DNA from 3 places in the Rhizobium sp. M1 genome. Region 2 is predicted to be linked to each of the others. Evidence: riboswitches for the same ligand, from Rfam matches in the RefSeq annotation. Region 2 holds a riboswitch; each other region holds the start of a gene.
What was found. Region 2 has a riboswitch for cobalamin ahead of nrdH (glutaredoxin-like protein NrdH). Riboswitches for the same ligand answer to the same signal wherever they lie in the genome.
Positions count from the first base shown of each region.

Region 1: another riboswitch for cobalamin. It lies ahead of cobU (bifunctional adenosylcobinamide kinase/adenosylcobinamide-phosphate guanylyltransferase); the one in region 2 lies ahead of nrdH (glutaredoxin-like protein NrdH).
Region 3: another riboswitch for cobalamin. It lies ahead of CO655_RS18830 (ABC transporter substrate-binding protein); the one in region 2 lies ahead of nrdH (glutaredoxin-like protein NrdH).

Region 1 is NZ_NWSW01000019.1:57,283-59,543, reverse strand. Features, by position in the region: gene cobW (cobalamin biosynthesis protein CobW) at 1-425, opposite strand, end outside; gene cobU (bifunctional adenosylcobinamide kinase/adenosylcobinamide-phosphate guanylyltransferase) at 432-956, opposite strand; cobalamin riboswitch at 1,305-1,701, opposite strand; gene CO655_RS19455 (chloride channel protein) at 1,953-2,261, shown strand, end outside.
Region 2 is NZ_NWSW01000056.1:2,011-4,271, reverse strand. Features, by position in the region: gene CO655_RS31095 (heavy metal translocating P-type ATPase) at 1-558, shown strand, start outside; cobalamin riboswitch at 896-1,122, shown strand; gene nrdH (glutaredoxin-like protein NrdH) at 1,382-1,603, shown strand; gene nrdI (class Ib ribonucleoside-diphosphate reductase assembly flavoprotein NrdI) at 1,617-2,021, shown strand; gene nrdE (class 1b ribonucleoside-diphosphate reductase subunit alpha) at 2,000-2,261, shown strand, end outside.
Region 3 is NZ_NWSW01000018.1:110,777-113,037, reverse strand. Features, by position in the region: gene CO655_RS18835 (iron ABC transporter permease) at 1-136, opposite strand, end outside; gene CO655_RS18830 (ABC transporter substrate-binding protein) at 142-1,158, opposite strand; cobalamin riboswitch at 1,338-1,697, opposite strand; gene CO655_RS18825 (hypothetical protein) at 1,772-2,261, opposite strand, start outside.

The DNA.
Region 1 (2,261 bases), on a different contig from region 2:
AAGCGGCCGGCAGCGACAGCCGCGCTGTCGACCACGGTGATGACGCCGTCGACGGTCACCTGGGTGCGGATGTCAGGCCAGTTGAAGGCGGCGACCAGCGGCTGCGGCAAGGCGAGGCCCGAGGTTTCGATGACGATATGGTCGGGCCGCTGTTCGCGCTCGAGCAGCTTTGTCATCGTCGGAATGAAATCGTCGGCAACGGTGCAGCAGATGCAGCCATTGGTCAGCTCGATGATGTCGTCCTCGCTGCAGTTTTCGGCGCCGCAGCCCTTCAGCACGTCGCCATCGACGCCGAGATCGCCGAACTCGTTGATGATGAGCGCGATTTTGTTGCCGCCGGCATTGGTCAGCAGGTTGCGGATCATCGTCGTCTTGCCGGCACCGAGAAAGCCGGTGATGACGGTTGCGGGAATCTTCTGGTTCATGAAACTTTAACCCTTCATTTTCAGCGGCAGGCCTGCCGCGATGAAATAGACTTCGGCGGCCTTCGCCGCGATCATCTGGTGGAGACGGCCGGCATGATCGCGAAAATCCCGCGCCATGCGATTTTCCGGCACGATGCCGAGCCCGACTTCGTTGGAGACGAAGACCAGCCGCGCCTTTGCTTGCCCCACGAAATCGACGAGCCCTGCAAATTCCGCTGCCATGTCACGCTCTTCCATCATCAGGTTGGTGACCCAGAGCGTCAGGCAGTCGATGAGCACCACACGGTCCTCGCCGTCGATGGCCGCAAGCTTGCCGACAAGATCGAGCGGCTCCTCATGCGTTGTCCAGGACGGGCCGCGATCAGCCCTGTGCTGGTCGATACGCGCTTGCATCTCCTCGTCCCATGCCCGGCCGGTCGCGATGTAATGGCACCCGAGGCCGCTCGATGTGACGAGGTTTTCGGCGAAGCGGGATTTCCCAGAGCGCGCGCCACCGAGGACGAGGGTGGAATTGGCGACGAGATCGGTCATGCCGCGACACTCCCGCTACGGAGAGCGGTGCTTCGATTTGCTCCGCGTATACTATAGTTGGCCGACGAGGACGTAATACCCCCCTCTGTCCTGCCGGACATATCCCCCACAGGTGGGGAGATCGGCAAGTGGCATGACCTTCGCCCAACATCGATTGTTTGGGGAAGCCGGTGCGCCGATCCGATCTCCCCCCTTCTGGGGGAGATGTCCGGCAGGACAGAGGGGGGTGCCACATACTCGACGCAGGAGGCCGAAAGCCCGCCATCTGCCGCACCAGGCCGCGCCGAATTCAAACGTTCAGCCAAAACAACCTCCGTGCTGGCAGCGGGTCTCTTACCCAGGGTGGGCTTTTCGCCCGGCACGGAAGGCAGGTCTCCTGGCTCGCGGTTATCGGCCGCGATCGGGGCGGACCGGAAACCGGTCGCCCCTGATCGTGCCGGCGGATCCGCCTCGCCTTCCCGGCTGCATCGGTGAAAAGGTGGACGATTCGTAGAAATAGAGGCGTCCGACCCCGGTTGATCACCATGCATTTCCAGTGGCTTTTCCGGCACATCACCCGTCCCGCTTGCCTGCACGACTGCAGGCCGCCGGCCGGAAGGGCTCGATGCCGGATGGAAGACCCTGACCGCTCTACAGTCGCGGGGTCGGCTGTGATGAAGGCGCCCGGCTTGGGTCCGCCCCGTCACATTCCCTTTTCATCCGGAAGGGCAACTGCCGATCCGGAACCATCCGTTATGTCAGGATGGTCAGGCGACCATCCGTTGAGGGATGGTTAGGCAAGCCAGAGGATAGAGTCAACCGGCGTTGACGCCCGAGGCGACGGGCGGGGATAGAAAGCTTCCAACAATACGACTTACTCTACCGAAAACATCGTCTTTAATCAGAGACTTACATCATAAAAATTTGTCCCCCGCGCCGGCTTTTCGCCGCAATTGCATCGCAAGCGGACAGCACCGCCGCCCTTGACCGGGCCTCTCCCCGCCTAGTTGTCTAGCCATGCTTATGAAATTGGATCGGCGCCGTTTCCGCGCGCTGCGTGTTTTCTTCGACCCGGGACGGCTGCGCGCGCTGACCCGCCGCAGCGAAGTCGGCCTGTCGCTGGCAGGCGCCGTCGTCGGCATCGCCTCGGGGCTTGCCGTCACCGGCATGAGCTACGTTTCCAATGAGCTGCACCAGTTGGTCTTCGGCATCGCCGACACCGAAAGGCTGAGCGCGTCGGTCATCGAGGACAAGATGCTGCTGCTCACCGCGCCGGTCGTCGGCGGCGTTCTGCTCGGCATGCTGCTCCTGGTGCTCGCCAAACGG
Region 2 (2,261 bases):
GTTGCGGCCGGCCTGATCGCCATGCGCGACGAGCCGCGCGCGGATGCCGAGGCCGGGCTGTCCGCGCTCGGATCGGCCGGCGTCAAGGCAATGATGCTGACAGGTGACAACAGGCGGACGGCGGCAGCCGTTGCCGGCATGCTCGGCATCGACTGGCGCGGCGAAATGATGCCTGAGGATAAGCAGCGGGTCGTCGGCGAATTGAAGCGTCAGGGTTTCATCGTCGCCAAGGTCGGCGACGGCATCAACGACGCTCCGGCGCTGGCCGCCGCCGATATCGGCATCGCCATGGGCGGCGGCACCGATGTGGCGCTGGAGACGGCCGATGCCGCCGTGCTGCACGGGCGCGTCGGCGACGTGGCGCGGATGATCGAACTTTCCAAACGAACGATGCGCAATATCCTAGAGAACATCACCATCGCCCTCGGGCTGAAGGCGGTGTTCCTGGTGACGACGATTGCCGGCATCACCGGTCTCTGGCCGGCGATTCTCGCCGATACCGGCGCCACCGTGCTGGTGACGATCAACGCGCTCAGGCTGCTTCGAGTAAGGACATAACACCCGATGTCGTCCCTGCGGCGCTCGTCACCTGAAGAGTGGCGTAGACCGCTGATAAGGGGCGCCAACCCCTCTTTCGTCATGCTCGGGCTTGTCCCGGGCATCTGCCTCCGATCGATAGGCAGCAGATCCTCGGCACAAGGCCGAGGATGACGCGGAGAGGGAGGTTGGTCATCAAATTGAGAGTGGCTATAGGCTCGCTCTCTTCATCCGACCTTCTCCACAGCCTGCATTCGTTAAGTCTTCCTTATCCATGTTTTTCACAGGAACGCAGTGATTTCAAACCTGCCGTAACGCAATGCACAAACCATCCGTTGACGTGATTTTGGATTCGCGTACTATATCTAGTGTTCAAGGTTCCTTCGATTCGTCAGGATCGCGGGCTAAGACGGGAATACGGTGCGTTTCGCCATGACGGCGCAACAAGGCCGGAGCTGCCCCCGCAACTGTAAGCGGCGAGCAACTGTCCGATTTCAGGTCACTGGAGCATGATGCTCCGGGAAGGCTGGGGCAGGGTGCTTCGACCCGCAAGTCAGGAGACCTGCCTTGAACTAGATGTCCACGGGCGGGGTGTCCGGAAGGTCGCGTGCATGAAGCGGAATGATCCGCGCCTGTTGCGCTGCCCCGAACGTCCGCATGAGCACTTCGGGTTGAAGTCATGTCGAGAAGATCAAGGCCGCCGCCCGCGCAAATCCCGAAAGGGATCGTATCGGGCGTTTAAAGCGCCGACTTTGCCAGATCACCATCAAGCGTTGCCCCGGACGTCGCAAGGCGCCCGATCCCAGTATTGCGTCCTGAATTCTTTGATATCACGAGGAAGATGATGAGCGTTACCGTCTATAGCAAACCTGCCTGCGTCCAATGCACCGCCACTTATCGCGCCCTCGACCGCCTGGGCGTTGATTACGATATCGTCGATATCTCGCAGGATGCCGAAGCGCTCGATCGCGTCCGCAGCCTCGGCTACATGCAGGCGCCCGTCGTCATCGCCGGCGAGCGGCATTGGGCGGGTTTCCGTCCCGATATGATCAGCGCGCTCTCCTGACCGGAAAACGGCGATGGGGCTGCTCGTCTATTATTCCAGCCGATCGGAGAATACCCATCGCTTCGTCGCCAGGCTCGGATTGCGCGCGGCGCGCATTCCCTCAAGCGGCGCAGAGGCGTTCCCTATCCGCGAACCCTTCGTTCTCATCGTACCGACCTATAGCGGCGACGGTGGCAAGGGTGCCGTTCCCAAGCAGGTGATCCGTTTCCTGAACGATGCGGAGAACCGAGGACACATCCGCGGCGTGATTGCCGCGGGCAACAGCAATTTCGGCGAGACATACGGGCTCGCCGGCGACGTGATTTCGCGCAAATGCCAGGTGCCTTACCTCTACAGGTTCGAGCTCATGGGCACGGCCGAGGATGTCGCCAACGTCAAACACGGAATGGAACGATTTTGGACACGGGAACAACTCTGACGCGGGATGCGGGCGCAAAATCGCATAACACTTTTGCTCATCCCGCCGGCGAACGTCCTTTGAAAGCGGCGGAAACGCTCGACTATCACGCGCTGAACGCCATGCTGAACCTCTATGACCATGAGGGCAGGATCCAGCTCGACAAGGATCGCCTGGCGGCGAAGCAGTACTTCCTGCAGCATGTGAACCAGAACACGGTGTTCTTTCACAATCTGAGGGAAAAGCTCGATTACCTCGTGA
Region 3 (2,261 bases), on a different contig from region 2:
CGGCCTTGGCTGTCGTTTGAAGCGGGATCGATATTTCGCCGATCGAAACGGCCAGGCTGATCATCAGTCCCAGAAGGACGAAGGCGGCAACGGTGAGCGCGACGGGCGCCCACCATCCATCCCGTTTCAGGAGCATCTTGTTCACTGGGCGAGACCCGACGACTGGATGCCCTTTGCCAGTATCTCGATGCCGTCGATCGTGCGGATCGTCGGGTTCATCGATTGCGCGTCCATCATCACGAAGCGCTTGTTCCTGACGGCATCGAGTTCGCGGGTGACAGGGTCGTTCTCCAGAAAATCGAGCTTCACCTTCGGATCGTCAGCCGCATAGCGCCGGCGATCCATGGTAGCGATGACGATGACCGCGGGATCAGCCTGAGCGATCGTCTCCCAGCCGACCAGTGGCCATTCCTCTTCCGTCGTCACGACATTCGCAGCACCCAGCGTCTTCAGAATATAGGCCGGGGCGCTGTTCTTCCCGGCGATGAAGGCATCGCCGTTCACCTCTTTGCTGGAGAACCAGAAGACGATGGGCAGATTCTTTGCCGATGCGCCCGATATCGAGGCGACCGCATCGGCCTCGCGCTTCTTGAGATCGGCGATCAGGGCGTCGCCGCGGTCCTTGATATCGAAGATGTCGGAGAGTTCGGCGATTTCCTGATAGATCAGGTCCATCGTGAACAGCGCTTTGCGCACGCCATCGCCGCCATCGGCATTGATCTTGGCCACACAGTCGGCGGGCGCGATATAGGTGTTGATCCCGAGTCCGGAAAACTGTTCGCGCTTGCCAACGGAACCCTGCGGACCGACATGCCACTCGAATTCTGCCGCCACCAGGTCTGGCTCCGCGCCGACGACGGATTCGAAGCTTGGATCGTTGTCGGCAAGGCGTCTGATCCGGCTGTTGGCCTCGGCATATTGCGGCAGGACCGGGCCCACCCAGACCGCGGTTCCGGCGATCTTGTCCGCCAGTCCGAGGGAAAACAGTACTTCGGTCATGCCCTGGCCGATCGATACGATCTTCGCCGGGGCCCTTTCGAAGGTCACCTGCTGGCCGCAATTGGTGATGGTCAATGGATATTGAGTGGCAGCAAGACCCGGCGCTGCAAGGCCGGTCAGTCCGAAGGCAAACGTCATGCTCATGAGAAACTGGCGCATGGAAAATCTCGATAAGGAGGAAAATTCTAGCCTCGCCGTGCCCCGCGCGGCTGCGCGGGATAAGGCACGGTCAAACGGAGACTAGCGGTGAAAAACCCAATCGAGACGGATTCGTGCCGGAGTTCGGCGAAGGTTCAGGTCAATCATGTCTGTTCCTTTCCAGGCATCCCCGCCCGGTTGATTGGATCGTGATTGACGGCAGGTCTCCTGGCTTGCGGATATGCGCCGATCATCTGCCTTCCCGCGAAACTCGCAGTGGCATGGCCATGGGCCCCAAGAGATGAGCTACAGCGCTCATCTCGGGATGATCGGCAAAAGCGATCACCCTGGAATGATCGGCAAAAGCGATCACCCTGGGATGATCGGCAAAACCGATCACCCTGGGATGGTCGGCAAAACCGATCACCCTGGGATGGTCGGCAAACCGCTTACAGTTGCGGGGGCAGCCACGGTCTTGATCCCTATTGGGTCGTCCTCACCGTGTTCCCTATTAATCCCCTTGGAGTCATCCGCGGGAAACCGTCGCGCCCAGTTACGCCGGCTCGACGTATCGCGTCAAGAACAAGCTGACGCATCGGGCTCTGCGCGGGAGCCTTTGCCAAAAAGGCAGCCTTCAGCCGGGAATTCTCTTTTCATCAGGATTGGTAAAGACCAGGGCCGGCATCGGCCCCGATGTCAGCAGCGTGAAGTCGAAGGACGCCTTCAAATCCGGCCCCAGCACATATTGTCGATGGACGCGCAGCTGATCCTTGCGGATCTTGCGGTAATGTTCGCGCGTCAGCATCTGCTTGACGCGGATCAGGAGCATCTTCGCCGGGGGCGCGTCCGCGTTGCCGGAGACGGCGACAACCGGCACCTTGTAGAAATTGATCGAATCCGTCAGGCACTGCACATCGACCCACGAAATCTCCGGACAGCGGGCGATCAGCCCGACGCGGGCGCGCAGCAGGCTTGCCGATGACAGCAGCGCACATTGCAGAATAGCGCTGCCGAGCGAAGCAAACACCACGCGTTTGCCCTTGAAGATCTCCGGCTCCCTTTCCAGCAGTATGCCGATGACATGGGCGGCCACGTTCGATCCCATGCTGTGCGAGGAGATCACA